Regions from separate parts of the Pseudoalteromonas sp. SG41-1 genome, predicted to be linked through region 2. Evidence: predicted binding sites of a transcription regulator. Region 2 holds the regulator's gene; each other region holds the start of a gene.
What was found. Region 2 encodes LexA, which represses DNA repair genes until DNA is damaged. Its sites were predicted from a motif close to TACTGTATNNNNATACAGTA; they were not measured.
Positions count from the first base shown of each region.

Region 1 (3,291 bases), on a different contig from region 2:
TCATATTTATCCTTGCGCGTAGTTTAATGACTAAGTCATAATTCATCCACAAATTATAGACTGGATATTTTATGACTTGGTTAGCAAATTTAGCCCAACAACGCAGTGCTTGGTTACTACTCGCTTTTAGCGCTTTTATTTTTGAATTAATCGCATTGTATTTCCAATACCAAATGGGCTTAGAGCCATGCATTATGTGTATTTATCAACGTACTGCTATGCTAGGGTTACTAGCCGCAGGGTTAGTCGGCGCAGTCAGACCAACCAATTTAATTTGCCGTATAACAGCATTTTCAGCATGGGCAGTTGCTAGTATTTGGGGTTACTTAATTGCACGCCAACATATTGATATGCAAACGACAACCGATCCCTTTGCGTTTAGCTGCGAATTCGAGCCTAATTTTCCATTACCATTACATGAGTGGATGCCACATTTTTTTGCTGCGACAGGAGACTGTGGCAACATCGATTGGCAATTTGCAGGGTTAAGTATGCCAGCATGGATGGAGATCATTTTTGCGGTATTTACTCTGATACTGATAAGCGTTGTAGTAAGTCGTTTAATAATTAAAAAGTCGCTGTGATGATTGCATTATTTTCAAGTCAAGTAACGCAATTAAAATCGTTTAAAATACGTCAACGTCAGCAAATAATTGCGATTGCAGTGAGTATGTTAACTCCAATGCAAAAAATCAGTTTGCGTATTATAAAGCTGATTTTATTGATCCCAGTATTTCTATCATTAGCGTATATCGAAGGTTGGCTGTTACTTCCTGTATTACTGGTGGCTGGGTTAAGTTACCCGTTGTTAACCACCCCTGTTGAAATTCAATTCTCTAAACACTATTTGAGCAAGGCTATAAAGCAATTTGAACAGGGCGAATAATTCGCCCTGTAGTTTTTTAAAATGTAACTTTGCCATCCAGTTTAGCGACTAATTTATCGCCAATACCTTTCACCTGCGCTAGATCTGCAACAGACTTAAATTTGCCTTGCTCGGTACGGTAATCAACTATCGCTTGTGCTTTTGATTTACCAATACCTGGCAGCTGGGTAAGCTGCTCGACTGTTGCTTGATTAACATTGACTAACTGAACTTTACCCATACTTTCAGTAGCTTCGGTTTTAGTTACAGCGGCACCACTAGGCAATGATATAGCCAAGCCAAGCACTACGACTATTAAAGTTAAAAACTTCATGTTTCTCCTCCATGATGTCCATACGTGGACTCAATTAATAGTTGACTTTAATGCCTTCACTTTTGGACTACTTCCAAATAAAGTCATACTAAAAAAGTGCGACTATTTAAATAAAGTAAAGTTGTACCTCTTTGTCAAATCCTAATAGTAAAAAATAAAAATGTTCACTTGCAAAAAGACCAATAAACAATTACTGTACATAAAAACAGTAATCAATCAAGGTGAACTTGTTATTCACCAAGCAAATTGGCAGGAGAAATCATGGCTGTTGTTGTTAAATATGTTGTAGAGAGAAACGGAGTCGAGCGTATGACGTTTACTACTAAAAAAGAAGCTGACGCGTATGACAAAATGCTTGATATAGCAGAGTCGCTTGAGGTTATGCTTGAGAAAGTTGATGTACCACTAAGCGAACAACAAATCGAATCGCTCGCACTTGAGATTGCTAAAAGTAAAGACGACTTTATGAATGTACTTAAAGGCGGCAAAGAGGCAATACAGAAAGCACCAACGGCGAAAGTAAAAAAAGAAAATGTAGCGTCTATTAAAGCCAGCACTGATAAAGAAGCAAGCTAAAAAATCATAAGTTAACTAACTAAAAAAGGGCAATTAATTGCCCTTTTTTAGTTATAAAAATTACTACTCGTTATAGCCCTCGTTCAACTTCATCAAATAATTCGGTGATCTCTTTATTTGGTGGCGCTGTTGATAAGCTCACTGTAATGATTGCAATTGTTGCAAGTATAAAGCCCGGTATAATTTCATAAATGATACTGCTGAGACTCTCTCCATTTATGGTGATTGGCGCATATATCCAGATCAACACTGTCCCTGCACCCACAACCATACCACTGATCGCACCTTGTAGATTCATTCGCTTCCAATATAAACTAAGTAATACTAACGGGCCAAACGCAGCCCCAAAACCTGCCCACGCATTACTTACTAAATCTAAAATAGAACTGTCGCGGTCATAAGCCAAATAAATAGCAAATAATGCAACGAGTAGTACACTAATTCGACCAACTAAAACCAGCTCGGTTTGTGATGCATCACGGTTTAAATAAATTTTGTAGAAGTCTTCAGTCAAAGAGCTTGAACAAACCAATAACTGAGATGAAATAGTACTCATAATCGCAGCTAAAATAGCAGCAAGTAAAAAGCCGGCAATAAGTGGATGGAAAACCAATTCAGATAATACTAAAAATATCGTTTCTTTATCGTCAATCAACATTTGATTTTCGATCATGTAAGCAGCACCAAATAGTCCTGTTAACACTGCACCAATTGCTGATAAGGTCATCCACGACATACCAATACGACGCATAGTAGGCATATCTTTAACAGATCGTACTGACATAAAACGCACTATGATATGCGGTTGACCGAAATAACCTAAGCCCCATGCCATTGCAGAAATAATAGCGATGGTTGAACCGCCTGCAAACCAATCTAACATATTAAGAGAGTGGACTTCGCTCTCTTTCGGAGCGCTTAACAGCAAGTCATAACTGGCATTAGTAAGTGTGTCTAACACTGGCTGATCTAGCATCATATAAGTAACAACAGGTACAGCAAGTAGCGAGATGAACATGATGCAACCTTGCACAAAGTCAGTCAAACTCACAGCTAAGAAACCACCAAACAATGTATAAAGTACGACGACCCCGGTTGTCACATAAAGCCCCGTTTCGTAACTCATCTGAAATGAGTTTTCGAATAATTTACCGCCAGCGACAACGCCTGAAGAAGTATAAAGTGTGAAGAAAACGATGATCACGATTGCCGAAATTACACGTAATATATTTTTATTATCAGCAAAACGATTAGCAAAGTAATCAGGAATAGTAATCGAGTCATTCGCTTTCTCAGTATAGACACGCAGGCGTGGCGCTACTAAGAAGTAGTTTGCCCAAGCGCCAAGTACTAAGCCTATTGCAATCCAAACTTTACTTAAGCCAAATAGATACATAGCACCGGGTAAGCCCATAAGTAGCCAACCACTCATATCCGATGCACCGGCAGATAGAGCAGCTACAGCTGGTGATAAACTTCTGCCACCCAACATATAGCCCGACACATCGGCGGTAGA
Region 1 is NZ_JACJFL010000005.1:110,846-114,136, reverse strand. Features, by position in the region: gene dsbB (disulfide bond formation protein DsbB) at 72-584, shown strand; gene H5203_RS05725 (DUF6170 family protein) at 584-886, shown strand; gene H5203_RS05720 (ComEA family DNA-binding protein) at 903-1,199, opposite strand; gene H5203_RS05715 (YebG family protein) at 1,461-1,775, shown strand; gene putP (sodium/proline symporter PutP) at 1,846-3,291, opposite strand, start outside.
Region 1: the regulator LexA is predicted to act here: its motif matches at 1,391-1,410, upstream of H5203_RS05715 (YebG family protein).

Region 2 (3,291 bases):
TCTCCTAATACTACCGGACTGCCTTTGAGCGCCGGGAAAACCCCCGGTAAGCCCATACCTGTTGGTTGGTGACACGCAGCGCAACTGGCCATATAGACTTGCTCGCCGAGTGTCATTAATTCTTCTTTTGGTAATGTTTGATCTAATAATGCAGCATCAGCAATTGCAGCGTTTGCTTTTGCCTGCTTAGCTTCGCTCAGCCAGTTTGCAAATGCTTGCTCAGATTTAGCTTCAACCACCACAGGCATAAAGCCATGATCCTTTCCGCATAGTTCTGCACATTGCCCTCGATAAATGCCCTCTTCATTAATTCTGGTCCAAGTTTCATTGATAAACCCAGGGTTAGCATCTTTTTTCACTGCAAAATCAGGCACCCACCAAGAATGAATAACGTCGTCTGAGGTCATTAAAAATCGTACTTTTTGATTAATTGGCAACACCAAAGGTTTATCAACTTCAAGCAGGTAATTAGGGTTTTTATTTGCAAGATTAGTTATTTCATCTTGAGGTGTAGCAAGCATTGAATAAAACTCAACATCTTCACCCATGTACTCATAATGCCATTTCCATTGAGAACCAGTAATTTTAATCGTGAGATCAGCTTTACTAGCATCTTCCATTGCAATCAAAGTTTTTGTCGCAGGAATTGCCATACCAATTAAAATCACAAACGGGATTGCCGTCCAAAGGATTTCAACTTTAGTACTTTCATGAAATTGGGCTGGTTTTGCCCCTTTAGATTTACGGTGGTGGATCAGTGCCCAAAACATCACGGCGAACACGATGACCCCAATCACACAACATATAATAAATATTGTCATGTGCAGCTGATAAACATCATTACTTATATCTGTTACGCCCTTACGCATATTAAACTGGCTATTAGCCAATACTTGCTGCGGTAGAACAAACAATATAAGCCACAAGGTAGAGCTCAATTTACCCATGTGACGGCTCCTTTAAATGCTATTGCAAAACGCAAAGCGAAAAGGCGGCACAGCTTTATTCGCGCCAATTCGTTATTTTTTATTGTTACTGAATATTAACGCAACCCTAAATTATGCTATTGAGCAAAATTGTTAGACTTTTAAAGTAGCTGTTAACACAGTGTATTAACCAATTAGTTAAAAAATGAACAATTAGCAAGTTTTAAGAGCAATTAAATTCTTTTTTGGTGCATAAATAACAGCTAAAAATCAGCGCGTTATTTTGTAATTAGGGATAATATTAGAGGGCTAAAAGTAGCTGACAAGTAGATTTGATAGGGCTTAGGACGCTATAGCTAAGTATAAAATCTAGCCATTAAAGCGGTAAAAAATTAAATGCACCAAACTTCACCAATTTGGTGCAAAATACAGATCAAAAAATTTACATCCAATCAGCGTTGCGGATCACCCCAACAGCTAACCCTTCAATATTGAAAGATTCATGTTCAAGATCCACTTCAATCGGTGAAAATTCATCGTTTTCAGCATGTAAAAAAACTTTTTTACCTGCTTTTTCAAGGCGTTTTACTGTTACATCGTCATCAACACGGGCAACCACCACTTGGCCATTTTCAGCAACTTGAGTGCTGTGTACTGCCAATAAATCGCCATCCATAATACCAATGTCTTTCATACTCATGCCTTGCACACGCAGTAAAAAATCAGCAGCCGGTTTAAACAAGAGTGGATCTATTTTGCAATGACTTTCAACATGCTGCTCTGCCAAAATAGGCTCACCAGCGGCAACTCTGCCTATTAGAGGTAAACCAAGTTGTTCCGGCTCATCCTCTTCAACTAACTGAATACCTCGACTAGCACCGGGCTTCATTTTAATAACGCCCTTTTTCGCTAATGCCTTTAAATGTTCTTCCGCTGCATTAGCACTTTTAAAACCTAACGTTTGCGCAATCTCAGCACGGGTTGGCGGCATACCGGTATCTTTAATAAAAACTTTAATAAGTTCGAGAATTTGAGCTTGGCGATTCGTTAATGGGCGCATACAACTGGTTTTCCATACAGTACATTTAACTGTGAGTATATACAGTTATCTGAAAATCGCAAATATAAATTGGCTTAAAATCGCGCCGTTAATAACAAGCTCATACTATTTAAACCACTTCCAGAATCAAGCGCAGATCCAAGACCAAACTTTAATGCTACATGTTGATTAAACCAATATTGCGTTTGCAGTTCATAGTTGTCTTTTAGATTTTTCTGATTCCGAATATTGGCAACGACTCCCACTGACCATGCTTGATTTACATAATAAACCGCCTGCCCCTGCACATAACGATAACGCCCTGCCAATTGCTTTAGCTCTAAATCCCAACCTTGATTGCTAACTATATTTGTCCAACGAACATAAGGTGCATAAGTCCATTCAACCGCGACTCTTTCATTATCTTTGCCAAACCACATATCATGGCGCTCTAAGCGACTGTAATATACATTGAACCCTAGTTGTAACTGTTCATTCATTTGCTTACCAACAGCGGCACTCACTAAATAATCAGTATTTTGCCAATAGCTATTATCCTCACAGAGGCGCTGCGCGCTGGCACTAATAACTAATCCTGCGGGACCATAGATGGCAGCATCGGCATTTAAATAGCTAAAATCATCATTAGCAAACCCACCAATAGCATAATTATTGACTTGATTTAAATACGCTTTTAGCTCGTATGGACCAGTCAAAGATTCAAGATCTTGCGCAAAATATCGGTATCGTGCGCCTAAAAAAGATTCATCTAAACCAGCTAAATCGGTAAAACCAATATCGAGTTGATGTTGGGTACTAGCAACAGCCTGCGGCTGAGCAACAAGGCTCATCAATAATATTGCACCACATCCAAATACCTTTACTTTCATCCTTAAGATCCATTAACAGTTAGATAATATAGGTACATTTTATCTATTTTTATGATCTTAACTGTAGGAAAATGTTTAAAAGTGTAGACTGATTTAGTAAATAACTTAGTGAGGTAGACAGATGAGTATTTGGTATCAACCGATCACCCTAGCACAATGTAAGCAACTTGATGACGGCATAAGTGGTCAAGGCACATTGATGAAAACCATGGGCATTGAAATAAGTGAAATAGGCGATGATTATTTAGTAGCAACGATGCCCGCGATCCCAGCTCATCATAACCCTATGGGTATGGTGCATGGCGGCGCAAATGTTGTACTTGCAGAAACGGTGGCGAGTTATGCTGCAAACTTTGCTGTTGATTTTACAAAGTTTTATTGTGTTGGCCAGGAGATCAATGCCAATCATCTAAAAGCATCACGTAATGGTTTATTA
Region 2 is NZ_JACJFL010000021.1:21,705-24,995, forward strand. Features, by position in the region: gene coxB (cytochrome c oxidase subunit II) at 1-947, opposite strand, end outside; gene lexA (transcriptional repressor LexA) at 1,369-1,986, opposite strand; gene H5203_RS12815 (hypothetical protein) at 2,061-2,855, opposite strand; gene H5203_RS12820 (PaaI family thioesterase) at 2,977-3,291, shown strand, end outside.

Region 3 (3,291 bases), on a different contig from region 2:
AAAATTAAGCGTATTTTTACCTACATAGCCTCGATATAAATCATCAATATCCATACCTATTAGCGCCATACATCCAGCGAAGGCTGCGGCGTTAAAGGTTTTCTCAGCGACGGCTGACGCGGCGAGAATTTCTAACGTTTGTTTGAAATCATCAGCTTGTTGCGGTGCACTTAACTGTTGTTCCAACTGCTTAGCAAGATCTAAATAACTGGTCTCACCATCAATGCGTAACGATAAACCGAAGTGAAAAATATCAACCAATTCTAAAATAACTTGCTCGGTATCTGGAGTTTGCTTTTTCCACCATTTCCAACCGTAATGATCAAGCATTTCAGCGCATTCAACCCAAATAGCGCGATACCATTCAAAGCCTTGGCTAAACCATTGATCATGAACTTTGGTGTTCATGGCATTTTGCATTTCTAGCATCACCACTAGTTTATTTAAATTGGCAGACATATCTCTTCCGGTTACTATTTTTTAATTGTAGTTAATAATACAGATAAATACTCTTCGATGAAATCGATTCTACGTGCTGATTGTGGTTAATACGCAGAGGTCGCTAACACAAATATTGCCAATATAGCTAAGGGCATTTCATTACGCGGCACCCGAGGATATTTTGCTAACTGAAAACTGACGGCTACCTACCTGTAGTAAATTCTTGCCATGAATTAATCAGATCAACAAAATCTTCAAAACCACAGCCACTACTTAAACCATTTTCCTCGAGCATAAGCTCATCATCTTGATAAGCAAATAAATCTTCAGAGTCTTGGTGCAAGGCATGGGCTTCAAAAATGGCTTCATCTTTATTTAAGATCAAATCAATTTCTTGGCCCTGTAGCGTTAACGGCTCAAAACTACTTGATACTGAGGCTATTAAAGCTTGTACCATAGCAATTTTGTCTTTGCCGATCTCTTCATTTAACCAACGGCCAATAACCGCATGTTCACTGCTAATTTTAATCCGCAAGCCACTTATTGGATCGCGTATAAATTGGTATTCCATAACTTTACCTAAATACAACTAATGATCGGGATTATACCCTAGTCAGTGCTGAATAAATAAAGCCAGTGACAAAAATAGCGCTAAAAAGCGCTATTCTTTGAAGTGATACAGCTACCGATAAGATCTAAACCGCGCGGCATCAATGATTGCCCAAATATAGACGATCGGCAGTAATATAAAACCAATCGCAACATAAATAAGCGCGCCACTAATAACCCACGCTAGGAAGAAACCAATTGCCGCCATGATCCGGCCTTGAACTAACTGCCCTAAACCTGGGAAAAATATATTACAAATCGCTGCGATAACATTACCGCCTGAACCTTGCTCTGCCATGTTAACCTCAATTATTAATTTAATTTTATTCTTATCTACTTACATTCTTCATGCCAATTATTTAGTTATTAAAAAATCAATATGTTAAAATCAACGGTAATACGAAGAACTAGCTAAAATCGTGATTTTTACTAAATATAAGTCAAATTGGCGATATCACTTCACACCATTGATCTAGCTTAGCTAAAAAATGACTATAAATGAATCATTAAGTTTTTAAAGCCTTTAGACTATGTATTAAATTAACTGGTTATAAAAACAGTATTTTATTTAGCCTAACAAAAACACCTGTTATACTGCTTTTAATATTGATTGAAAAGGCGTGATGATGGACGTTTCAGAATTACTCGACGGTTTAAATGATAAACAACGGGATGCAGTTGCAGCCCCACTCCAAAATATGCTGGTGCTTGCTGGCGCAGGCTCTGGGAAAACTCGAGTACTCGTTCATCGTATCGCATGGTTAATGCAGGTTGAGCAAGCCTCCGCTTATAGTATTTTTGCAGTAACCTTTACCAATAAAGCAGCTAAAGAAATGCGCACGCGCGTTGAACAAGCCCTTCAAGCACCAGTAGGTGGTATGTGGATTGGTACTTTCCATGGCTTATCACACCGTATATTGCGCGCCCACCATCGCGAAGCAAACTTACCAGAAGCGTTTCAAATTTTAGACTCTGATGATCAACTTAGAATGATCAAACGCTTATTAAAAGCCATGAATATTGATGACAAAAAATGGCCTGCAAAACAGTTTGGCTGGTATATCAGCGCCAAGAAAGATGAAGGTCTGCGCCCCAAAGATATCCAAGCTTACGACATCAACGAACAAATGATGCTTAAAGTTTACACCGCTTATCAAGAAGCATGTGATCGAGCCGGATTAGTTGATTTTGCCGAAATCTTATTACGTAGTTTTGAAGTACTAAAAAATAATCCAACCTTACTACGTCACTACCAGCAACGTTTTGCCCATATGCTAGTAGACGAGTTTCAAGATACCAACACCATTCAATATGCATGGCTTAAATTATTAGCCGGCGATACCAACAGCATCATGATCGTAGGTGATGATGACCAAAGTATTTACGGTTGGCGTGGTGCTAAAATTGAAAACATTAAGCGCTTTTTGACCGATTTTAAAGCCGAAACTATTCGCCTTGAACAAAACTATCGCTCTACTGCCACGATTCTAAAAGCGTCTAATGCACTTATTCAAAATAACTCAGACCGAATGGGTAAAAGCCTCTGGACTGATGGCAATGATGGTGAACCTATTTCTGTTTATGCCGCTTTTAACGAATTAGACGAAGCGCGCTTTGTAAGCAGCAAATTACGCAGCTGGTTAAACGCTGGTAATGCCCTACAAGATGCGGCGATTTTATATCGTAGTAACGCGCAATCGCGGGTACTTGAAGAAGCCATGTTACAAGAAGGCTTGAAGTACCGCATTTACGGCGGTATGCGCTTCTTTGAACGTCAGGAAATTAAAGATGCGCTGGCATATTTACGGCTCGTAGGTAATCGTCAGGATGATGCTGCATTTGAGCGAGTGATTAACACTCCTGCTCGTGGCATTGGCGATAAAACCTTAAGCCATATTCGCGATTGTGCGCGTAGCGAATCATTGCCATTATGGTACGCCGCCAAAGCCATCGTAGAACAACAACATTTATCAGGACGTGCGGCAACGGTTGTTACTAAGTTTGTTGAGCTGGTAGAACATATTGAAGATAAAATTGGTGATCTCACTTTAGAAGAGCAAGCGAAATACGCTATTCAAACATCTGGTTTAATGGCGATGTATCAAGCAGAAAAAGGCGAAAAGGGCCGCGCTCGGGTAGAAAACTTAGAAGAGCTGATCAGCGCCTGTGGCCAATACGAACTCCCGGAAGATGAAGAGTTTAGCTCACCACTGCAAGGATTCTTGGCTTATACCTCACTGG
Region 3 is NZ_JACJFL010000032.1:43,357-46,647, forward strand. Features, by position in the region: gene H5203_RS15840 (dUTP diphosphatase) at 1-459, opposite strand, end outside; gene H5203_RS15845 (YacL family protein) at 644-1,012, opposite strand; gene H5203_RS15850 (hypothetical protein) at 1,124-1,348, opposite strand; gene uvrD (DNA helicase II) at 1,677-3,291, shown strand, end outside.
Region 3: the regulator LexA is predicted to act here: its motif matches at 1,593-1,612, upstream of uvrD (DNA helicase II).